Regions from separate parts of the Streptomyces sp. NBC_00984 genome, predicted to be linked through region 2. Evidence: riboswitches for the same ligand, from Rfam matches in the RefSeq annotation. Region 2 holds a riboswitch; each other region holds the start of a gene.
The links. A riboswitch is a leader RNA that binds a small molecule or an ion and turns the genes downstream of it on or off. The one in region 2 is predicted to bind cyclic di-AMP.
Positions count from the first base shown of each region.

Region 1: another riboswitch for cyclic di-AMP. It lies ahead of OG520_RS15615 (NlpC/P60 family protein); the one in region 2 lies ahead of OG520_RS24505 (transglycosylase family protein).
Region 3: another riboswitch for cyclic di-AMP. It lies ahead of OG520_RS03255 (transglycosylase SLT domain-containing protein); the one in region 2 lies ahead of OG520_RS24505 (transglycosylase family protein).
Region 4: another riboswitch for cyclic di-AMP. It lies ahead of OG520_RS05470 (peptidoglycan DD-metalloendopeptidase family protein); the one in region 2 lies ahead of OG520_RS24505 (transglycosylase family protein).

Region 1 covers NZ_CP108734.1:3,604,514-3,610,304, reverse strand. The annotation lists gene OG520_RS15625 (NlpC/P60 family protein) at 1-297, opposite strand, end outside; gene OG520_RS15620 (hypothetical protein) at 612-965, shown strand; gene OG520_RS15615 (NlpC/P60 family protein) at 1,033-2,184, opposite strand; cyclic di-AMP (ydaO/yuaA leader) riboswitch at 2,348-2,514, opposite strand; gene pcrA (DNA helicase PcrA) at 2,761-5,235, shown strand; gene OG520_RS15605 (M23 family metallopeptidase) at 5,283-5,791, opposite strand, start outside.
Region 2 covers NZ_CP108734.1:5,474,314-5,480,104, reverse strand. The annotation lists gene eno (phosphopyruvate hydratase) at 1-1,176, opposite strand, end outside; gene OG520_RS24505 (transglycosylase family protein) at 1,463-2,239, opposite strand; cyclic di-AMP (ydaO/yuaA leader) riboswitch at 2,243-2,414, opposite strand; gene OG520_RS24500 (transglycosylase family protein) at 2,715-3,695, opposite strand; gene OG520_RS24495 (cytochrome P450) at 3,801-5,126, opposite strand; gene OG520_RS24490 (nucleoside triphosphate pyrophosphohydrolase) at 5,260-5,791, opposite strand, start outside.
Region 3 covers NZ_CP108734.1:782,666-788,456, forward strand. The annotation lists gene OG520_RS03235 (APC family permease) at 1-302, opposite strand, end outside; gene OG520_RS03240 (hypothetical protein) at 662-979, shown strand; gene OG520_RS03245 (TetR/AcrR family transcriptional regulator) at 997-1,560, opposite strand; gene OG520_RS03250 (FAD-dependent monooxygenase) at 1,647-2,804, shown strand; gene OG520_RS03255 (transglycosylase SLT domain-containing protein) at 2,844-3,332, opposite strand; cyclic di-AMP (ydaO/yuaA leader) riboswitch at 3,337-3,523, opposite strand; gene OG520_RS03260 (ABC-F family ATP-binding cassette domain-containing protein) at 4,171-5,791, shown strand, end outside.
Region 4 covers NZ_CP108734.1:1,290,126-1,295,916, reverse strand. The annotation lists gene OG520_RS05475 (alpha-galactosidase) at 1-1,981, shown strand, start outside; cyclic di-AMP (ydaO/yuaA leader) riboswitch at 2,277-2,433, shown strand; gene OG520_RS05470 (peptidoglycan DD-metalloendopeptidase family protein) at 2,437-3,375, shown strand; gene OG520_RS05465 (SGNH/GDSL hydrolase family protein) at 3,565-4,404, shown strand; gene OG520_RS05460 (STM4011 family radical SAM protein) at 4,455-5,333, opposite strand; gene OG520_RS05455 (STM4012 family radical SAM protein) at 5,342-5,791, opposite strand, start outside.

The DNA of each region.
Region 1 (5,791 bases), 1.9 Mb from region 2:
GCGCGAGGCGTTGAGGCGCTCGGTCCTGCGGGCGGCCTCGTCGCGCAGGGTGTCGACGGCGTCCTCCGCGGCGGCGGCCTTCTCCTTCGCGCCGTTGTACTGCTCGGTGGCGACCTCCGCGTCGTGGTACAGCCGGTCGACCTCGGCCTTGACCTGGGCGGGGGTGCGCTGCGGATCGGCGTGTGCCGGTCCGGGCAGTACCGCGGCGGTGGCGGCCCCGGCGAAGGCGAGGGTTGCCGCGGTGCGGGCAGCAGGGCCGGTGTACGGGCGCTGCTTGGGTTTTCGATGCGCTGCCACGAGGGCGTGCGTCCTTCCTGACGACTGCCCGCCGGGGGCTACCGGCGGGCCCGCCCGATCTCTCGGCGGGGCGACCGGTGCGCCGTCCGCGTACGGAGCAGCGGTGAAGCCGGTCACCTGATCAGGGACGCTAAACCCGGGGCACGGGCAGGAGTCGTAATGACGCTTATTGTCTGAATTTGGCGTGGCAATGTCGTCCAGTGATCGGAAAAATTGCACCAGAGTAAGGCAATTGGTGCAGGCGCGAGCGAAGTGGTCGGGAAGGTGTACCTGCCTGTCGAGTGGTGATATGGCCAGGGCTAGGCTGCGGCCTCATGGACGTACTCATTCATGTCTTCGTCGCCCTGCACATCATCGGTATCGCCTCCCTGCTGGGCGGTTTCCTGACCCAGGTGAAGGCGATGGGCGCGGGCACGGCCCGGTTCGTCCCGGCGATGCTGCACGGTGCGCTGACCATGCTGGTCACCGGTGTCGCGCTGGTCGGGCTGAACGAGGCCGACGGCAACCACGTGAACAACATCAAGATCGGCGTCAAGCTGCTGGTCCTGGTCGTCGTCCTCGCGCTCGTCTACATCAAGCGGGACGACGAGAAGGCCGACAAGGGCGCCTTCGCGGCGGTGGGCGGGCTGACGATGCTCAACATCTTCATCGCCACGCTCTGGACCTGATCCCGCCGTGCGGCCCCCGGCCCCCGGCCCCCGGCCGTCCGACGGCCGGGGGTGACGGTGCGAGCCGCTACGCCGGCCGCACGCTGCCGTAGATCGGCATGTAGTAGATCGACTCCTCGCGCACGTTCGCCCCGGGCTTCGGCGCGTGGATCATCATCCCGTCGCCCTTGTAGATGCCGACGTGGCTGATGTCGTCGTAGAAGAAGACGAGGTCCCCCGGCCGCAGATCCGCCGTGGCGACCCGGGTACCGATCTTGACCTGGTCCCACGTGGTCCGCGGGATGTCCACGCCCGCGGACTTCCACGCCGCCTGGGTGAGTCCGGAGCAGTCGTACGACGCCGGGCCCGTCGCGCCCCAGACGTACGGCTTGCCCAGCTGGGCCCTGGCGAAGGCGAGGACCTTCTCCGCCTTGGTGGTGGCGCTGCTGTCCGAGCCGGTCCCGGTGCCCGTCCCCGTACCGCCCCCCGACCCCTTCGCGGCCTCCTCGGCCTTGCGGTCGGCCTCGGCCTTCGCGGCGGCCTGCCGCTTCGCCAGCTCCTGCGCCTTGCGCCTGGCCTCCGCCTCCTTCTTGCGCTCGATCGCCGCGAGCCGCGCCTTCTCCTCGGCGGTCAGCTTCGACAGCAGCGTGCGCGCCTCGCCCAGCTTCTTCTGGACGTTCTGCTTGCTGGTGCGCAGTGTGGTCTGCGTCGTCGTCAGCGTCTCCAGGCTCCGCACCGCTTCGGCGCGCTTCGTCGACGCCTTGGCCTGCTGCGTACGGAAGTCCGTGATCGCCTTCTGCTGCCGGCTGGTCATCCGGTCCATCAACTGGCTCTGGTCGAAGTACGACTGCGGGTCGTCGGCCAGGAAGAACGTGGCGCTCGGCGTGATGGAGCCGCTGCGGTACTGCGCGGCCGCGTAGGTGCCGAGCGTCCTGCGCGCGTCGTTGAGCTTGTCGGCGCGCTTCGCGACGTCGTTCAGCAGGGCGTCGACCTTGGCGCGCTGGGCGGCGGAGGCTTCCTTCGCCTGGTTGTACTGCTGGGTCGCGGTGCCCGCCTGCCGGTAGAGGTCGTCGACCTTCTTCTGGACGTCCTCGACGCCGGGCTTCGGATCCGGGGCGGCCATGGCGCTCTGCGTGGAGAGCAGGGTCACGGACGCCAGGGCCGCCGTGGTGAGCCCGACGGCCGGTGCGGTGGTGCGCACCCGGGTGCGCGGTTTGCGATGCGACGCCAAGGCCGGCATCTCCTTCCGTGGACCGCCTACCGGGCTAGGGCCTGTCCGGCGGATCATGGCCGGGGTCGCGGCGGCTGACACGGCACCTCGCAGCGTTGCCGAAACGTCCGAATAGCTCCGCTATTAGGACGCTCCGGCGCCTTGCGATGCACCGCACCAGCCGCCGCGCCCCTGTCCGACCCTGATCCGCCGGACAGGCCCTAGCTGTCGGGTTCGGGCGGAACGGAAGGCTGCCCTACGGTCCGAGTGGGGGATAAGGACCGATTCACCCCGGTACTGCGTGTGGGTCCCCGGTTCCGAACTCCCGCGGGGGCAGCCCGGATTCGGCGGGGGCGCCCGCTCGGCGTGGTTCGCCTCAAGGGGGTACGGGCCGCCCGGTCGAGCACGCTAGCCAACCCATGGTGCCGCTGTGAAGGTTGATGTTCGATATGCCCGATACATTTTCGTGACCTTGCCGGAGCGGGGCGCCGGTAGCCGGATTCCCTTACGGGGGGTGGGTGCCCGCTCTCTTTGTGTGCCGTCGGTCGTGTGCGGTTGGTCATGCGGCCTCCGAGTGTCGGTGCGGCGGCCTAGACTCGACAAGCGATGAGCAGCCTCTTTGACGACAGCTTCCTGGCCGGCCTCCAGCACTCGGAGGAAGAGCCCCCGCCGCCCCCCGAGGACTCCGCACCCGAAGCGGTGCCGGAGGACCTCTTCGCGGGCGTGTTCGACGGGCCCCCGCCGCCCAGGGACGCCTACTACCGCGACGGCGCGCACCGCCCCGTCATCGACTCCGCGGCGCTCCTCGACGGGCTGAACACCGAGCAGCGCGCCGCCGTCGTCCACGCCGGATCCCCGCTGCTCATCGTCGCCGGGGCCGGCTCGGGCAAGACCCGGGTGCTGACCCACCGGATCGCCCACCTCCTCGCCGAGCGCGGGGTGCACCCCGGCCAGATCCTGGCGATCACCTTCACCAACAAGGCCGCGGGCGAGATGAAGGAGCGGGTCGAGCAGCTCGTCGGGCCGCGCGCCAACGCCATGTGGGTCATGACCTTCCACAGCGCGTGCGTACGCATCCTGCGCCGCGAGTCCAAGCGGCTCGGTTTCACCTCGTCGTTCTCGATCTACGACGCCGCCGACTCCAAGCGGCTGATGGCCCTGGTCTGCCGCGATCTCGACCTCGACCCGAAGCGCTTCCCGCCGAAGTCGTTCACGGCCAAGGTCTCCAACCTGAAGAACGAGCTGATCGACGAGGAGACCTTCGCCGGCCAGGCTGCGGACGGCTTCGAGAAGACGCTCGCCCAGGCCTACGCGATGTACCAGTCCCGGCTGCGCGAGGCCAACGCGCTGGACTTCGACGACATCATCATGACGACGGTCCACCTGCTCCAGGCGTTCCCGGACGTCGCCGAGCACTACCGCCGCCGCTTCCGGCACGTCCTGGTCGACGAGTACCAGGACACCAACCACGCCCAGTACACCCTCGTACGCGAGCTGGTCGGCCCGGCGGGCGAGGGCGACGCCCCGGCCGAGCTGTGCGTCGTGGGTGACGCGGACCAGTCGATCTACGCCTTCCGCGGCGCGACCATCCGCAACATCCTCCAGTTCGAGGAGGACTATCCGAACGCGACGACGATCCTCCTGGAGCAGAACTACCGCTCCACGCAGACGATCCTGTCCGCCGCCAACGCGGTCATCGAGCGCAACGAGAGCCGCCGCCCCAAGAACCTCTGGACGAACGCCGGTACCGGCGCCCGGATCACCGGCTACGTCGCCGACACCGAGCACGACGAGGCGCAGTTCGTCGCCGACGAGATCGACCGGCTGACCGACGCGGGCGACGCCAAGGCCGGCGACGTCGCGATCTTCTACCGTACGAACGCCCAGTCCCGTGTCTTCGAAGAGATCTTCATCCGCGTCGGCCTGCCCTACAAGGTCGTCGGCGGCGTGCGCTTCTACGAGCGCAAGGAGGTCCGGGACATCCTGGCCTACCTGCGTGTCCTCGCCAATCCGGAGGACACCGTCCCGCTGCGCCGCATCCTCAATGTGCCCAAGCGCGGCATCGGCGACCGGGCCGAGGCGATGATCGACGCGCTGTCCCTGCGCGAGAAGATCACCTTCCCGCAGGCGCTGCGCCGGGTCGACGAGGCGTACGGCATGGCGGCCCGGTCGGCCAACGCCGTCAAGCGGTTCAACACGCTGATGGAGGAGCTGCGCACGATCGTCGAGTCGGGCGCGGGCCCCGCGGTGGTCCTGGAGGCCGTCCTGGAGCGCACCGGCTACCTCGCCGAGCTGCAGGCCTCCACCGACCCGCAGGACGAGACCCGGATCGAGAACCTTCAGGAACTGGCCGCCGTGGCCCTCGAATTCGAGCAGGAGCGGGGAGCGGCCGGCGAGGAGGACGCGGGCACGGGCGCGGCCGCGGCCACGGGCACGGGCACGCTCGCCGAGTTCCTGGAGAAGGTCGCGCTCGTCGCCGACTCCGACCAGATCCCCGACGAGGACGAGGACGGCTCCGGTGTCATCACGCTGATGACGCTGCACACCGCGAAGGGCCTCGAATTCCCGGTCGTCTTCCTGACCGGCATGGAGGATGGCGTCTTCCCGCACATGCGGGCGCTGGGCCAGGTGAAGGAGCTGGAGGAGGAGCGGCGGCTCGCGTACGTCGGCATCACCCGGGCCCGTGAGCGGCTCTATCTGACCCGGGCCGCCATGCGCAGCGCGTGGGGACAGCCCTCGTACAACCCGCCGTCGCGGTTCCTGGAGGAGATCCCGGACCAGCACCTGGAATGGAAGCGGACCGGGCCGATGGCGGCTCCGGCCGGACCGACCTCGGGGATCACGTCGTCGCTGTCCGCGTCGCGTGCGCGCTCCGGACCCTCGGGCTTCGCGACCCGGCGGACCTCGGACAAGCCGACGATCACGCTGACCGTCGGTGACCGGGTCACGCACGACCAGTTCGGGCTCGGCACGGTGACGGCGGTCGAGGGCGTCGGGGACCAGGCGAAGGCCACGGTCGACTTCGGAGACGAGCGGCCCAAGAAGCTGCTGCTGCGATACGCGCCGGTCGAGAAGCTGTAGACGGAGCCGGCGGGTGGGCGGGGGCCGCGGCCCCCGCCCCGCTGGGCTCAGGTCGGGTTGACGCCGTGGCTGCGGAGCCAGGGCAGCGGGTCCACTGCCGGTCCGCCACCGGGGCGCACCTCGAAGTGCAGGTGCGGGCCGGTCGAGTTCCCGGTGTCGCCCGAGTACGCGATGACATCACCGGCCTTGACCGGGCCCGAGCGGATCTTGGTGCCACTGAGGTGGCAGTACCAGGTCTCGGTCCCGTCGGCCATGGTGACGATGGCCATGTTCCCGTAGGCGCTGTTCAGCTGGGTGCGCACGGTGCCGTCCGTCGCGGCCATCACGGGCGTGCCCTCCAGGACGGGGAAGTCGATGCCCGTGTGCACGGACATCCAGTTGACGCCCGCCTGGCCGAAGTACGCGCTGAGGCCGTGCCGCTTGACCGGCATGACGTACTTGGGGCGCAGGGCCTCCTTGCGGGCGGCCTCCACCTCGCGCTTCTTCTTCTCGGCGGCCTGCCGCTCCCGCAGGTCGATGCGCTCCTGGGTACGGCTGGCGCGGTCGGCGAAGTTCT
Region 2 (5,791 bases):
GCGGGCCGGGGCGCCGGTCTTGATCTGGCCGCAGTTCACGGCGACCGCGAGGTCGGCGATGGTGACGTCCTCGGTCTCGCCGGAGCGGTGCGACATCATGCACTTGAAGCCGTTGCGCTGGGCCAGCTCGACGGCGTCCAGGGTCTCGGTCAGCGAGCCGATCTGGTTGACCTTGACGAGCAGGGCGTTGGCGGAGCCCTCCTCGATGCCGCGGGCCAGGCGCTCAGGGTTGGTGACGAAGAGGTCGTCGCCGACGATCTGCACCTTGGCGCCGAGCTTGTCGGTGATGACCTTCCAGCCGGCCCAGTCGTCCTCGTACAGCGGGTCCTCGATGGAGACCAGCGGGTACGCGGAGACGAGCTCCTCGTAGTACTCGGTCATCTCGGCGGCCGAGCGGGACTTGCCCTCGAACTCGTACTTGCCGTCCTTGTAGAACTCGGACGCGGCGACGTCGAGCGCGAGCGCGATGTCCTTGCCCGGGGCGTAGCCGGCTTCCTTGATGGCCTCGACGATGAGGTCGAGGGCGGCGCGGTTGGACTCCAGGTTCGGCGCGAAGCCGCCCTCGTCGCCGAGACCGGTCGAAAGACCCTTGGTCTTCAGGACCTTCTTCAGCGTGTGGTAGACCTCGGCGCCCCAGCGCAGTGCCTCGGAGAAGGACTCCGCGCCGATCGGCGCGATCATGAACTCCTGGATGTCCACGTTGGAGTCGGCGTGCGAACCGCCGTTGAGGATGTTCATCATCGGAACGGGCAGCAGGTGCGCGTTCGGGCCGCCGAGGTAGCGGAACAGCGGCAGGTCCGAGGCCTCGGAGGCGGCGTGGGCGACAGCCAGCGAGACGCCGAGGATGGCGTTGGCGCCGAGCGAGCCCTTGTTCTCGGTGGCGTCCAGGTCGAACATCGCCTGGTCGATCAGCCGCTGCTCGGTGGCGTCGTAGCCGACGAGCTCCGGGCCGATCTGCTCGATCACGGCGAGGACGGCCTTCTCGACGCCCTTGCCCTGGTAGCGGTTGGGGTCACCGTCGCGAAGCTCGATGGCCTCGAACGCACCGGTGGAGGCGCCGGACGGAACGGCAGCACGGCCCGTGCTGCCGTCGTCGAGGCCGACCTCTACCTCGACCGTGGGGTTTCCACGGGAGTCGAGGATTTCCCGGGCTACGACGACGTCGATGGACGGCACGAGGCATCTCCTTCTGGGATATGACGCTGGTTGTGCAGGGTCACTTTGGCCTTGCGACAAGAGCCTAACCGGCCCGGCCCGCTGAGCCCGACGACCGCCCGACCCCTGGGACGAAAAAGGACCCGAGGACGCACATTGCCGGGCAAACAGGCAGAAATTTACTGGCCAGTAACTACAACACTTGAACGGTCCGGCGCTCCCCCGAGCGCGGACGGCCGAACCCCGGCCCGGCGCATACGGGGGAATGCGCGCCGGGCCGGGGTGCTCGGGGAGGAGAGAGCCTCGACTACTTCGTCAGGTGCAGCTGCTGACCCGGGTAGATCAGGTCGGCGTCCTTGACGATGTCCTTGTTCAGCTCGAACAGCTGCTGCCAGCCGCCCTCGACCTTGTGGTCGGCCGCGATCTCGCTGAGGGAGTCGCCGGAGACGACCTTGTACTCGCCGTCACCCTTCTCGACCTTCTCGCCGGTCGGGGTGGTGACGGTCTTCTTCGACTCGGCCTGCGGGGCGGCGGAGCGCTCCGAGCGGGAGGCGGCGGGGGCCTCGGTGCGCTCGCTCTGCTTCGGCTGGGCCTGCTGGACCGGCTGCGACTGCTGCTTCGGGGCAGCCGGGGCGCTCTGCTGCTCGGAGGCGCCGGAGCTCGCGGTGGAGTTCGAGGAGGAGCCGGTGTTGACGCCCGGGTCGACACCGTCGCTGGTCAGGTTGCCGGCGCCGGCGCAGGACCAGGCACCCGGGCCCTGCATGTCGAGGAGCCTCTCGGCGGTGGCGATCTGCTGGGCCTTGGTGGCCAGGTCGGCACGGGCGGCGTACTGCGTACCGCCGGCGGCGGCCCAGCTGGACTGCGAGAACTGCAGACCGCCGTAGTAGCCGTTGCCGGTGTTGATCGACCAGTTGCCGCCGGACTCGCACTGGGCGACGGCGTCCCAGGTGGCGACGGAGGCGGCGGAGGCGCTGGTCGCACCCATCAGGGGCACGGCGACGGCGGCACCGGCGACACCGGCGAGCGTGGCGATACGGACGGCCTTGGACGGGCGGCGGTGCTTGCCCTTGCTGGAAAGCAGCATGGAACTTCTCCTCACCGACGCCTACGAGGTGAGCTGTCGGGTTCGGGCCAAGTGAGTTGCCCGGTCGCACGTCCTAGCACGCGACTTCACCCCAAGCCGGTCCTGATACGTCTTTCGACGATCGGGCCCGGCGCTTACCTGGGTCCCCCGCTCCTGCCTACGGCGCTTTACGCGTCTGTTCCCTTCGACCGACGGCAGGATTCGGCGTGACGGTCGACGGGGCCCGCGGTGCGAGCGGTTCCGACCGTAAACATACGCAACCCCCACATTCAAAGATGGACACATCGGACAATCAACCCGTACTTGCATCTGAAGAACCGTCGTTTCCGCAGGTGGGACGTGATGCGGAAGGGCCTCCCGGGCGCGACACGCCAGTTGACGCAAAGAGACCCATGTCTCACTTACGCATAAGTGGACATAGGTCCCTGAACTACCCCGATTTTTGAGGTGCTTTTAGGCGATTATCAGACTGCCTTCACTGGGCCTTCACATCGAGATCGAGGCTCTGGCCAGGAAGGATGAGGTCCGGGTCGGAGCCGACGGCACCCTTATTGGCCTCGTAGAGCGCGGGCCAGCCTCCAGGGACCTTCTGTGCATCAGCAATCGACCAGAGGTTGTCGCCGGGCCGGACGGTGTACGCGTCGTCAGCCGTCGGCTCGGCCGTGTCGCGCGCGCCGTTGCCGCCGCGGGAGGCGTGGCGGCCCGACTCACGGCCACCGCCGTCCGTGCCGCGGCTCCCCTCGGTGGCCGGCGTGCCGCGGTGCTTGCCACCCGCATCACCGGACGAGTCGGGTGAATCGGACGTGTCGCGGGGCGCACCGGAGGACGCTCCGGGAGACGGAGCGGTCGAAGCCGAGGACTTCGGGGACTTCGGGGACTTCGGGGACGGCGAGGCCTTCCCTGACGGCTTGTCGGCCCCGTCCGAGCCGTCCGAGCCGTCCACGGCGTCCGAGCCGCCCGAGGCGCTCCCGGACGGCGTGGCGTCGTCGGACGGGGCCGCCGACGCGTCGTCAGCCGGCTTCGCGCTCCCGGTCGGGTCGTCGGCGGGAACGGAGCCCGGGTCGACCCCCGGCAGCGTGCCGTCCACCGCGAGGCCGGAGATGACCGCACAGCTGGGCCAGGCCTGCGGGCCCCGGCCGTCCAGGACCTCCTCGGCCACCGCTATCTGCTGCGCCCGGCTGGCGAGGTCGGCGCGCTCCGCGTACGCCTCACCGCCGTACGCCTTCCAGGTCTCCGGCGAGAACTGCAGGCCGCCGTAGTGGCCGTTCCCGAAGTCGGCACTCCACGATCCGCCGCTCTCGCACTCGGCCACCCGGTCCCAGGTCGTGGCGTCGGCCGCGTGCGCACCGGACGCGCCGAGCAGCGGGATGGCGATGGCCGATCCGGTCACGCCCGCGGCGACGACGATGGCGGGTGCCTGACGGGGGCGACGGTGTCTGCCGTTCGCGGAGCCCATGGGGTTGCCTTCCGTGTGACTGACATGTGACTGGTGAGTCGAACGGTGAACCTAGCGGGACTCGAACGCGCATCACAAGTCGATGCAGCACAGATCACGTGAAAGTCACAGAATTGACGGAGCGTCAGTTCCGGTGGTCGCGGGCCCCGGCGTGAACTCCACGGGGAGCGTGCGAAGTCCACGCATGATGAGCCCGCCACGCCACCGCAAATCGGTAGGTTCCACCGCAAGCCGCAGGTCCGGAAGGCGGTTCAGAAGCGTGGCGAGCGCGGTCTGTCCCTCCAGCCGGGCGAGCGGCGCTCCCAGGCAGTAGTGGATGCCGTGCCCGTATCCGAGGTGCTGATTGTCACGCCGTGCGAGGTCGAGCGTGTCGGGGTCCTCGAAGCGCTCCGGGTCGCGGTCGGCCGCGGCGAGCACCACGAGCACGGGGTCCCCGGCCGCGATGTCCTGCCCGCCGAGCGTCAGCGCTTCGGTGGCGAACCGCCAGGTGGCCAGCTCCACCGGGCCGTCGTACCGCAGCAGTTCCTCGATCCCGGTCTCCAGCAGCCCGCTCTCCCCCGAGTCGAGCGCGTGCTGGAGCCGTTCCCGCTGCCCGGGGTTGCGCAGCAGCGCGTAGACCCCGTTGCCGATGAGATTGACCGTCGTCTCGAATCCGGCGAAGAGCAGGATGAAGGCCATGGCCGCGGCCTCGTTCTCGGTGAGGTGCTCGCCGTGGTCGCTGGCCCGGATCAGCCCGGAGATCAGGTCGTCCCCCGGGTTCTCCCGCTTGCGGTGGATCAGTTCGGCGAGATAGCCGCGCATCTTCTTCACCGATCTGGCCACCCCGCCGCGCGGACCGCCGCCGTGGCGGATCATCATGCCCGCCCAGTCCCGGAAGTCGTCCTGGTCCTCGGGCGGGACGCCGAGCAGATCGCAGATCGCGTAGATGGGGAGCGGGAAGGCGAAGTCGTGGATGAGGTCCGCCTTCCCCTCCTCGATGAAACGGTCGATGAGGCGGTCCGTCAGTTCCTGCACGCGCGGCGCGAACTCGGCGACCCGGCGCGGGGTGAACGCCTTGGAGACGAGGCGGCGCAGCCGGGTGTGGTCGGGCGGGTCGATGTTCAGCAGATGCGTCATCAGCTCGGCCTTGCGCTCGCCCGGGATGCCGGTCTTCCCCTTGGCGTGCGCCGGCTCGGCGTGGTGCGCCGGGTTCTTGGAGAGCCGGGAGTCGGCGAGCGCCTGCCGCGCGTCCGCGTACCGGGTCACGAGCCAGGCCTCGACACCGCTGGGCAGTGCGGTCCGGTGCACGGGGCTGTGCTCGCGCAGCCAGGCGTACGCCGGGTACGGGTCGGTGGCGAACTCCCAGGTGAAGAGTTCGGGTGCGCCGACGGGGCAGGCGGCGGGCTGATCGGTGGGGTGGTCGGCGGGACGGTCGGCGGGGCTGTGGTTCACCCCCCGACGTTATCCGTTGCCCCCGAATGTCATCCGGCGCCCTCCGGCACGGTCCGTCGTCGCCCTCCGGCACGGTCCGTTCCGTCGCACTCCGGGGCTAGGGCCTGTCCGGCGGATCAGGGCCGGACAGGCCCTAGGCGTTGCCCTCCGCCGTCCTGATGGCGTCGCGGTAGGCGCGGCCCGCGGCCCTCAGTGCGGCCTCGGGGTCGATACCGTCCTGCTCGGCGCGTACGGCGAGGGCGAGGAGCTCGTAGCCGATGCCGTCGCCGGTGGGGAGCGGCACGTCGAGCCCCGCGGTACGGACCCGGCCGGCCAGCTTCGCCGCCAGGGCCAGACCGGGCTGGCCGAGCGGGACTCCGTCGGTGACCGAGTCGCGCTGCTTCTCGATGGCCTTGGTCCGCAGCCAGTGCGCGTGCACGTCCTCCGGGGTCTCGGCGCTCTCGTCGCCGAAGACGTGCGGATGGCGGTGGATCAGCTTCTCGACGAGGGTCGCGGCCACGTCGTCGACGGAGAACGGCTCCTCCTCGTCTTCCTCGGCGATCCTGGCGTGGAAGACGACCTGGAGGAGTACGTCGCCGAGTTCCTCGCGCAGTTCGTCGCGGTCGCCGTCCTCGATCGCCTCGACGAGTTCGTACGCCTCCTCGATGGCGTACTTGGCGAGGCCC
Region 3 (5,791 bases), 4.7 Mb from region 2:
CGCCCCGCCATGGTCGACACCATGGCGTACTCGCCTCCGGCACTCGGAATGAGCGTGCCCAGCTCCGAGTAGCAGAAGGCGACCGCGATGCAGAGCAGTGAGCCGATGGCGATCGTGAGGGCCGTGTACGTGCCGAGGCTGGAGAACAGGTCCGGGACGACCACGAAGAGGGTCGAGGCGGGCGTCACGCAGGAGAGCGTGAGCAGAGTTCCGCCCACGACGCCGATGGAACGCTTGAGCTTCTGTGGAGTGGGGCCGGTCGCTGGGGCGAGCGCCTGGGGAGCGCTGAGCGTTTCGGTCATCGTGCGGTTCCGATCAACAGGTGCGGTGTCTGAGCACGGGAGCGGTATCGCCTCCAGACGAGGACGTGGTGAGTGGTTTCGTCGCTCCCAGCGCGACATGCAATCCTGACGTGTTCCGCAGGTCAAGAGGTATTCACCTTCGGAATTCGTTGTTCCGAGGGGCCGATGCGACGATTTGGCGTTAACAACGCGTCATAGTCCGGGGATCGGCGGGTGCGGGAACCGCAGCCCGGCCCGATGGAAAGTTTCCCCCATATCCAGCATCCGGAAGGGCGGGGCGGTGTCCCGCACGAGCGGGCGCGATCGGGGCGTGGAGCCCGCGGGTCGCGCATCCGCGGTCTTGGTGCCAGCCTGGAGTCATGGCTTGGGCGTCGTGGACGACTTGCGGTGTGTTCTCCGGGCACGGTGGCGTGCTCACGGAGGAGGTCGGTGTCCTGTCCGGGGACCTGACCGTTCACACGACTTGGGCGGATGACCTGGCCCAGGTGACCGTGCAGTACACGGGTGCGATCGACTGGTTCACCATGTCGGGCAGTCCTGTGCCGTGTTGTTCGGAGGAGGACAGCCGTCGCCTGCACGATGCGGTGGTGCAGGCGGTCCGGAAGGGTGAGGCGGCCACCGTTCCCGTGCCGCCCCGCCCCGCCCGGGAGCAAGCGGCGGAGCCCGCCCAGGAGTGACGCCGGCGCGTCGACGATCACGCCTCGCGGAGCGCGGCGGCGACCACCCCCGCGATCTCGTCCCTCGGCACTCCCCCGCCGCCCACCAGCCGGTCGAACAGCAGCCCGTCCACGCAGGCCAGCAGCGTGAGCGTCCGGCCCTCGGCGTCGGCCACGCCCTGCGCCTCCAGGAACGCCCGCACGGCCTCGCGTGCCGCGTTCTCGCGCGGCACAAGGATCTCCCGCAGCTCCGGGTGACGCACACTCTCGACCGCGCACGCGTAGCGGGCGAGCGACCTCTGCCGACCCCGACCGGCCAGCCGCCGCCCGACGAAGCCGGCGAGCCCGTCCGTCAGTTCGTCGGCGTCGCGCGGCATCCCCGCCTGCTCGCCGGCCGCCTGCAACTCCGCCTGGTCGAGGGCGACGAGCCGCCGGACGAGCCCGGTGAGCAGCGCCTGCCGGGTACGGAAGTACGCCGAGGTGGTGCCCGGCGGCAGGTCCGCCGCCCGGTCCACGGCCCGGTGGGTCAGGCCGCGCATCCCTGCCTCGGCCAGCACGTCGATGGCGGCATCGGCGAGGAGGGTTCGTCGATCTGTGGTCATCCCCCTTTCTACACCTGTAGAGACTGCGTAGTACTCTCCTTCTACAGGCGTAGAAGGCCTGGGCGGCGCAGGAGAGGGGACCCGGCATGGGCAACAGCGCGGTGGTTGTCGGCGGAGGCATCGGCGGACTGGCCGCCGCGATCGGGCTGCGACTCATCGGCTGGGAGGCGACGGTCGTCGAGCGCGCCCGCACCCTCGACGACGCGGGCGCGGGCATCTCCCTGCATGCGAACGGCCTGCGCGCACTGGACGCCCTCGGCGTCGGCGGGCCGGTGCGTGCGGCAGCACGGCCGCAGTACACCGGCGGCACCCGCACCCCGGGCGGACGTCTGCTGGCACGCATGGACGGAGCCGCACTGGAGCGCGAGCTGGGGACCCCGATCGTGGGCATCCCCCGGGCCACGCTGCACCGGCTGCTGCGCGAGGCACTGCCTCCCGAGTCCCTGCTCGTCGGAGCCGAGGTGACGTCCGTCGACCGCTCCGACGCCTCGCGGGTGCGCCTCACCGCCGGTGACACCCTCCTCGACGCGGATCTGGCCGTGGCCGCCGACGGCATCGGCAGCGGATTGCGCTCCCGGCTCTTCCCGGGGCACCCCGGTCCGGCCTACAGCGGCTCGACCGTGCTGCGCGCCATCACCGAGTCCCCGGTCGGCCTGAGTACCGACTTCGAGCTCACCTGGGGGCCGGGGGCCGAGTTCGGCCACATCGCCTTCACGGACGGCCGGGCCGAGTGGCACGCGGTGCTCAACGCCCCTGCCGGTGTGCGCCATCCGGATCCCCTTGCCGAGGTCCGCCGCAGGTTCGGCGGCTGGCACGACCCCATTCCCGCGCTGCTGGCGGCAACCCGGCCCGACGCCGTCCTGCACCATGACGTCGACGAACTGGTCGTCCCGCTCCCTTCCTACGCGGTGGGCCGGGTCGCCCTGCTCGGCGATGCGGCCCATGCCATGACACCGCACCTCGGCCAGGGGGCGTGCCAGGCCCTGGAGGACGCGGCGACACTGGCCGCCGCACTCCGCACCGAGCCCACTGTCGAGTCGGCGCTCGGCCGCTACGACGCCGAACGCCGGCCCCGCAGCCAGTCGGTCGCCCGAGCCGCCCGCCGGGCCGGTCGGATGGGTCAGCGGCTGTCCCGGCCGGCGGCCGTCGCGCTGCGCAACACGGCGCTGCGCCTCGCACCGTCCCGCGTCACCGTCCGCACGATCCTGCGCCATGCCGACTGGACGCCCCCGCGGCTGGGGTGACCGCGGGGGCGACGGCCCGGAGACCGCCCGTTCCGTATGTCAGTAGGCCCCGGAGACGTTGTCGATGGAGCCGTACTTGGCGGCCGCGTAGTTGCACGCTGCCGTGATGTTGGCGACGGGGTCGTAGCTGTCCATCGCCGTGCCGGGCACGTGGTAGGCCCGGAACGTCGGATCGATGATCTGGAGGAGGCCCTTGGACGGCGTTCCGGCGGCGGCGTTCGAGTCCCATTTGTTGATGGCGAGGGGATTGCCGGAGGACTCGCGCATGACGTTGCGGTGGATGCCGTTGTAGCTGCCGGGGATGCCGTGCTGGGCCATGACGGCCAGCGACTCCTTGATCCAGCCGTCCAGATCGTCGGTGTACGCCGCGGTCGGCGCGGCGGCACGGACGGTCTGCGCCGGCGCCGCCGAGGCGGCGTGGGCACCGATCAGCGGAAGCACGAGTACGGCGGCACCCGTGCCCAGGGCGATGAAGCCCCTGGTCAGCGAGGTGGGCCTGCGACGACGGTACGTACCCGTTGAGGTCATGATGGATTCCTCTCCGTCGCCTGCGAGGTGAGCTGTCGGGTTCGGGCTGGAGATGCCTGGCCGCACACGAATGCGACTTCACCCCGAGCCGTTCCGGATACCGGATCGGCGGCTTACCTGGGTTCCCCGCTCCTGCCGTACACGAGTGGATGGGAATGCCGGGCGGCGGCAGGATTCGGCGTTCCGTCCGGATTGACGGTGACCGTAGGCGAGAAGGACCGAAAGGGACAAGCCCCTGATTTCCGAACGCAATTCACTTACAAGATCGAGTCATCGGAATCGGGGTAATCCACCTCACATGGAACGGTTCGCTTTCCTTGCGCGGAAAGGGAACCGAATTGCACGGTGCGACATTCGAGGGCTCGAACGTGACTCGCGCCACGAAATCCCAAAAGGGGCATATCGCCCTATGCCCGAAAGCAACAATTGCATCAAATGCCCCCTAATCGCCCAAAAGGGCAACTGCCCTGGATCGCACACACAGCGCTTACGCGTCGTCGTTCGAGGCCCACGCCCAGGCCCCACCCGAAACCGCGAGGCATTGCCATGGCATTGCCATCGCTCCTCCCCGTGGTTAAGGTTTTGATGTCCTGTTGTCTCCGATAGAGGTGGACGTTGCGCATCTGAGGTTCGCGAACATCGCGCCGTACGGCACAGCCCGTACGCCCGTCACGCTGTAGCAGCGCTCCGCGCTGCCCGTGACCCCGCGTGGATGCGACCTCGGTGCATGAACCGTCCCTCTGTCTTCCGGACGCCGCACCTTTCTCTGCTGCTCGGTCGCCGCGTGGTGCTCGCATACGAAGCCCCCATCACTGCGCTTGCGAATGCGAGGAACACCATGGCGACACCCACCACCCCCCACGCCTCCCTCACCTGCTCGGCCCTGTCCTTCCGGTGGCCGGACGGCACGACCGTCTTCGACGGCCTCTCGCTCAGCATCGGCCGGGGCCGCATCGGTCTCGTCGGCACCAACGGCGCGGGCAAGTCCACACTGCTGCGGCTGCTCGCCGGTCGGCTGCGCCCGTCCCAGGGCTCGGTGACCGTGGGCGGCAGCCTCGCCCACCTTCCGCAGAACATCACCCTCGACACGACACTGCGGGTGGACCGGGCCCTGGGCATCGCCGAACGGCGCGACGCGCTGCGTGCCATCGAGGCCGGCGACGTCGACGAGAAGCACTTCGAGAGGATCGGCGACGACTGGGACGTGGAGGAACGGGCCCTGGCGACACTGGGCTCACTCGGACTCGGCGGCGTGGAACTGGACCGCACCGTCGGCCAGTTGTCCGGCGGGGAGACTGTCCTGCTGCGCCTGGCAGCGCTGCTGCTGGAGCGTCCCGATGTCCTCCTCCTGGACGAGCCCACCAACAACCTCGACATGTTCGCGCGCCGGAGGCTCTACGAGGCCGTCGACTCCTGGCGCTCGGGCGTACTGGTCGTGGTCAGCCATGACCGCGAACTGCTGGAGCGCATGGACCGCATCGCCGAACTGCGCGCCGGGTCCGTGAACTGGTACGGCGGTGGCTGGTCCGCGTACCAGGAGGCCGTGGCCACCGAACAGGAGGCCGCCGGACGGATGTTGCGGGCCGCGGAAGCCGATGTGCGCCGCCAGAAACGCGAGTTGGAGGAGACCCAGGTGAAGCTGGCCCGACGCCAGAGGAACGGCAGGAAGATCGAGGCCGAGGGGAGCCTCCCGAAGATCCTGGCCGGCCGCCGCAAGCGGTCCGCGCAGGAGTCGGCGGGCAAACTTCGCGGCGTCCACGAGGAGCGGCTCGGCGAGGCGCGCGAGCGCCGGGAGGAGGCCGCGGACGCGATCCGCGACGATGCCGAGATCCGCGTGAGTCTTCCCCACACGGCGGTGCCCGCCGGACGCAGCGTGTTGAACCTGCACGAGTTGCGCCCCCGGTTCGGCAGGCTGCGCGAGGGCAGTCTCCGGGTGCAGGGACCCGAGCGGATCGCGCTCGTCGGTCGCAACGGCGCCGGGAAGACGACACTGCTGCGCACGATCACCGGTGAGCTGGCCCCCTTGTCCGGCGAGGCCAGGACCTTCGTGCCGACGCGGTTCCTTCCGCAGCGGCTCGATGTGCTGGACGAGGAGCTGAGCGTCGCGGCGAACGTGGCCCGCATGGCGCCCGGGGTCACCGACAACCACATCCGTGCCCAGCTCGCGCGCTTCCTGTTCCGGGGGAAGCGCGCGGAGCAGCCGGCGGGCACGCTGTCGGGCGGAGAACGCTTCCGTGCCGCCCTCGCGGCGACGATGCTCGCCGCACCGGCCCCGCAACTGCTGATGATGGACGAACCGACCAACAACCTCGACATCGCCAGCGCGCGGCAGCTGACCGGTGCGCTGGAGTCCTACGAGGGCGCACTGCTGATCGCCAGTCACGATCTGCCGTTCCTCGAATCGGTCGGCATCACCCGGTGGCTGCTGGTCGCGGAGGAGCTCCGGGAGACCACCGCAC
Region 4 (5,791 bases), 4.2 Mb from region 2:
CTCCCTCGCGGCGGCCGAGGCACTGGCCGCGGCGCCGGAGCTGCCCTTCAGGGCCTTCGAGTCCCACCTCGACGGCCGTGAGGAATATCCGGTGGAGGGCGGCCCCAGGTTCGTCCGCCCGGCACTCTCGGTACGCACCCCGCAGGTCCGCGGCACCGAGTGGGCCTTCGCCGCCGCCGTGGTGGACGGGGACGAACTGCGGATCGGCTTCACCGACTCCGTGCACCGGCTCGCCCTCACCCTGCACTACCGGGTGCGGGGCGACTCCGATGTCGTGGAGCGCTGGACCACCGTCGCCCATGCCGGGCCGGACGGACCGCCGCTGGAACTGCTGCGCGCCGACGCGGCCGCCTGGTCGCTGCCCGCCCGCGACGGCTGGCGGCTGAGCCAGCTGCACGGACGCTGGGCGGCGGAGTCGCGGCTGGAACGGGCGGAGCTGATCCACGGCGAGAGCGTCATCTCCAGCCGGCGCGGCCACACCGGCCATCAGCACCTGCCGTGGGTCGCGCTGGACGCCGACGGCGCGGCGACCGAGGAGAGCGGTGAGGTGTACGGCTGCGCGCTCGGCTGGTCCGGGTCGTGGCGGATCTCCGTGCAGCGGCTGCCCGACGGGCTCGTGCAGATCAACGGCGGCGCCGGCTACGACGACTCCGGGCTGCTGCGGCTCGCACCGGGGGAGTCGTACACCACGCCCGTGTTCGCCGGTCTGTGGAGCGGTCAGGGGTTCGGCGGGGCCAGCCGCGCCTGGCATGCCTGGCAGTTGGCCCATGTGATCCCGGACGCGGAGAACCTGCGGCCGGTGCTCTACAACTCCTGGGAGGCGACGGGCTTCGACGTCTCGATGGACCAGCAGCGCGCTCTCGCCGAGCGCGCCGCCGCGATGGGCGTCGAGCTGTTCGTGGTGGACGACGCGTGGTTCGGGCAGCGGACCAGTGACGCGGCCGGGCTCGGCGACTGGACGCCGAATCCGGACCGCTTCCCCGGAGGGCTGAAGCCGCTCGCCGACGAAGTGCACGGGCTCGGCATGCAGTTCGGTATCTGGGTCGAACCGGAAATGGTCAACGCCGACAGTGATCTCTATCGCGCGCACCCCGACTGGGTGCAGCACTTCCCCGGCCGGGCGCGGACGGAGTACCGCAACCAGCTGGTGCTCAATCTGGCCCGCCCCGATGTACAGGCATATCTCTGGGAGCAGCTGGACACGCTGCTCTCCGGCACGCCCGTCGACTATGTGAAATGGGATTTCAACCGCTGCTTCACCGATGCGGGCTGGCCGGGCGAGGAGTACCCGCAGAAGCTCTGGATCGAGCACGTGAACGGCCTGTACGCGCTGATCGACCGGCTCAGGGCCGCGCATCCCACGGTCGCGTTCGAGTCCTGCTCGGGCGGCGGCGGCCGGGTCGACCTGGGGATTCTGTCCCGTACGGACCAGGTGTGGACCTCCGACAACACCGATCCGCTCGACCGTCTCGCCATCCAGGAGGGCTTCGGGCACATCCACCCGGCCCGGGTGATGGCCGCCTGGGTCACCGACAGCCCGAACCACCAGCTCAACGGCAGGGTCAGCTCGCTGCGCTTCCGCTTCGTGAGTGCCATGGCCGGTGTGCTCGGGGTCGGCGGGGACCTCACCGAATGGAGCGAGGAGGAGCTGGCCGAGGCGCGGACCTGGGTGGAGCTCTACAAGGAGATCCGGCCGGTCGTGCAGCACGGCGCGCTGTACCGGCTGCGCGAGCCGCGGGGCGGACTGAGCGCGGTCCAGTACGTCCACGGGGCAGAGACCGTGGTCCTGATGTGGCTGGAGGCGCAGCGATACGGGGAGCGGCCCCCGGCCCTGCGGCTGCGCGGGCTCGATCCCGAAGCGACGTACACCTGCCTGGACACGGGGGCCGTGCACCACGGTTCGGCACTGCTGCACCAGGGGCTGCACAGCGGACTTCGGGGCGATCTCGACGCGCGGGTGCTGAGGCTCCGGCGGGGGTGACAGATGGGGCATGTCCGTAATGCGGGCTTTGTCTGAATATGGCCCGCTTGTACGGGAGATGATCGCCGCCTCGTGAGCGGGATCATATCCGTGACGGTGTGTGGTGAGGGACGAGTTGGGCATTCCGTGCGCGGCGCGGAAAGCCAAGATCCTTAATCCACGGAGTGTGACCGGAATTCCGCGCCGATTTCCCGGCGCGGATTCCGGCATGGAACCTGTGGCTTGTTCTCGTCGTCCCGACTCGCTTACGGTCACCGTCAATCCGGACGGACCGCCTAATCCTGCCGCCGCCCGGAATTCACATCCACTCATCGCGTGGCAGGAGCGGGGGAACCAGGTAAGCCGCCGACCGGAGAAATCCGGCCGGCTCGGGGTGAAGTCGCGCTCAGCGCGGCCGGGCATCTCCAGCCCGAACCCGACAGCTCACCTCGCAGGCGCCGGAGAGGAAATACGCCATGCCCATATCGGGTAAGCACCGCCGTCCGAAGTTCGGCCCCATCGCCCGTGGCGTCGCCGCGGCAGGCGCCGGTGGCGCCGTCCTCGCGCTGCCGCTGCTCGGTGCCACCGGTGCCCACGCCGCGGAGCAGGCCGCCCCGGCCGCCGCGCCGCAGTCGGCCGCCGTCACGCACGCCGAGCCGGTCGCGCAGAAGCAGGCCGCCACCACGACGTACTCCGTCGTCTCCGGCGACTACCTGTCGAAGATCGCCGCCGAGCACAAGATCAAGGGCGGCTGGGAGAAGCTGTACCAGGACAACCGCAAGGTCGTCGGCGAGAACCCCGGCCTGATCTTCCCGGGCATGAAGCTGACCCTCGGCGCCAAGGCGACCGGCGACGCCGTGGCCACCGGTGCCGGCGCCGGCTCGGCCCTCCCGTCGAAGGCGCCCTCGGCTCCCTCGAAGGCCGCGGAGAAGTCCGCCCCGGCCAAGTCCGTGACCGCCGTCCCGCAGTCCAAGGCCCCGGCCTCCGCTCCGGCCGCCCAGAGCAGCGGCTCCGGCTACGTCCACCCGGTCCCCGGCAACCACACCACCAACTACCGCGCCTCCGGCTCCAACTGGTCCAGCGGCAGCCACACCGGGATCGACTTCCCCGTCTCCACCGGCACCAGCGTGAAGGCCATCACCTCCGGCACCGTCGTCGCCGCCGGCTGGGGTGGCGCGTACGGCAACCAGGTCGTCATCAAGCACACCGACGGCCACTACTCGCAGTACGGCCACCTGTCCTCCCTCTCCGTCTCGGTGGGCCGGGCCGTGAGCGCCGGTCAGCAGGTCGGCCTCTCCGGCGCCACCGGCAACGCCACCGGCCCGCACCTGCACTTCGAGGTCCGCACGGGCCCGGCGTACGGCTCGGACATCGACCCGATCGCCTTCCTGGCCTCGCACGGCATCTACGTCTGAGCGGAACGGCCGGGCAGCTGAGCAACAAAGCATGACCTGAGCAACACGGAAGGGGCGGTGCGCGGCGGCGCACCGCCCCTTCCGCTTATTCCCCCTTTACCAAAACCTGACCGGGTGGTCTATCTCACCACCCGTCAACCCCATATTACGGTCGCGTAGGTCACATTCAGCGGTGCAGGATAAGCGTTTGTGGCAGACGATTCGAGAAAAAACCAACGTGGCGTCATCAACCGACAGGGCGTCATCGGGTCGTACGCGGCGATTGGCGACAGCTTCACCGAGGGAGTCGGCGACCCCGGCCCGGACGGGACCTTCGTCGGCTGGGCGGACCGATTCGCGGTACTCCTCGCGGACCAGCTCCCGGACCCCGATGCGGGCACCGAAGGTTCCGCGCACGGGAATTTCAGGTACGCCAATCTCGCCGTACGCGGACGCCTCCTCGACCAGATCGTCGAGGAGCAGGTACCGCGCGCCAAGGAGCTCGCACCCGACCTGGTGAGCTTCTGCGCGGGCGGCAACGACATCATCCGGCCGGGCACCGACCCCGACGACGTGGCCGAGCGCTTCGAGCGCGCGGTCGCGGAGCTGACCGAAGCGGTCGGCACGGTCATGGTCACCACCGGCTTCGACACCCGTGGCGTTCCCGTGCTGCGCCATCTGCGCGGCAAGATCGCCACGTACACCGCCCATGTACGGGCCATCGCCGACCGCTACGACTGCCCGGTCCTCGACCTGTGGTCGCTGCGGTCCGTCCAGGACAGGCGCGCCTGGGACGACGACCGGCTCCATCTGTCGGCCGAGGGACACACCAGGGTCGCGCTGCGCGCCGCCCAGGTCCTCGGCATCGATGTGCCGGCCGACCCCGACCAGGAATGGCCCCCGCAGGCACAGCGCGGCACCCTCGAAGTACGGCGCGACGACATCCACTGGGCGCGGGAGTACCTGGTTCCGTGGATCGGCCGGCGGCTGCGCGGCGAGTCCTCGGGCGACCACGTCGAGGCGAAGCGGCCGGACCTCCTGCCGCTCTAGACAGATGTCCGCGCCCCGTGCTGCCGCCGCTCGCCGGACCGGCCTGAACCTCAGACCGGTCCGGCGAGCGACGACAGCGGAGCGGCCGGTATCCGCTCCAGCACACCGCCCGCGAAGACGTCGTACAGCGGCAGCGTCTCCAGGTGCACGTAGCCGATGTGGCAGTCGCAGACCGCCAGCGGACAGGCGCGCGGACCGAGGGCCCGCCGGTAGCTCCCGTCGTAGAGATTGCCGAGCTCCGCCGGTACGAAATGGCAGCGCCGCACGGTGCCGTCACCGTCCACCGAGATGACCGACTCGCCGGTCCGGCAGGGCAGCCCGGCCGACCGGTGCGGATGCCGGCTGTACGGGAAGAGCGGGTCGACGGCCGTCCAGCGGTCCGCCTCCTCGTCCGTGTAGGTGTGGCCCTCCGCCGCGTTCACCCAGAGATAGACCTCGTCCGGCAGCGCCGCGCGCAGCTGCCGCGCCTCGTCGAGGTGGTCGTCGAGCCCGACGACACCGACACTGTGCCGGATGCCGAGCGCGGTCAGCTCCCGGCACTTGGTGAGGAACCGCTCGTACGGCGTCTGCCCCGGGTGGTACGTGCACCACAGGGCGATCTTCTCGCGGCCCGCCTCACCGGCCTCGGCCAGCCACCCCGTGCGGCTGCTGATGTTGGTCTGGATCGCGACCCGGCGGATGTGCGGCAGCCGCGCCAGCTCGACCAGGGCGCGGCGGTACCAGGAGCGGACCAGCCCCTCGCCCCACGGCGTGAACAGGATCGAGAGCCGGTCACCGGTCTGCGCCGCGGCCCACGCCGTGAACCGCTCCAGCGCGGCACGGTCGGCACGCAGCTGTTCCGGGCTGTCGCGCCGCTTGGCGAACGGGCAGTACGGGCAGTCGTAGTCGCACGACGCGAGCGGGCCGCGGTAGAGGATCGTCAGGTCCATGGGCGCGCTCACTTCAGCTCGTACGCGGCCATCGCGGCCCGTACATCGGGGGAGAAGAGTTCCGGGCCCAGGGCGTCGGAGTGGGCCAGGCCCTCGGGGGACAGCCGCAGCAGTCCGGACGCCCCGGCCGACGCGTCGAGCCAGCCGCGCGCTTCGAACCGGGCCAGCTCCAGGCGGAAGTCGTCGCCCGGCGAGGTACCGAACCGCTCCCGGTAGTCGGTCAGTCGCAGCCCCTCGGCCTGGAGGACCGACTGGAGGAGGTGGCGCCGGCGGGCCTCGTCGCCGTCGACGTACCGTCCGACCTCCGCGCGGGAGAAGTCCTCGGCGGCGGCGTAGCCGTCGATGATCGCCCGCACCTCCCGCATCTCCACCGCGTAGTCGAAGGAATAGTGCAGCTCCGTGGTGTACGAGCGGGCGCCGCACCCCAGGCCGATCATGCCGTCGGTCTGGCAGGCGTA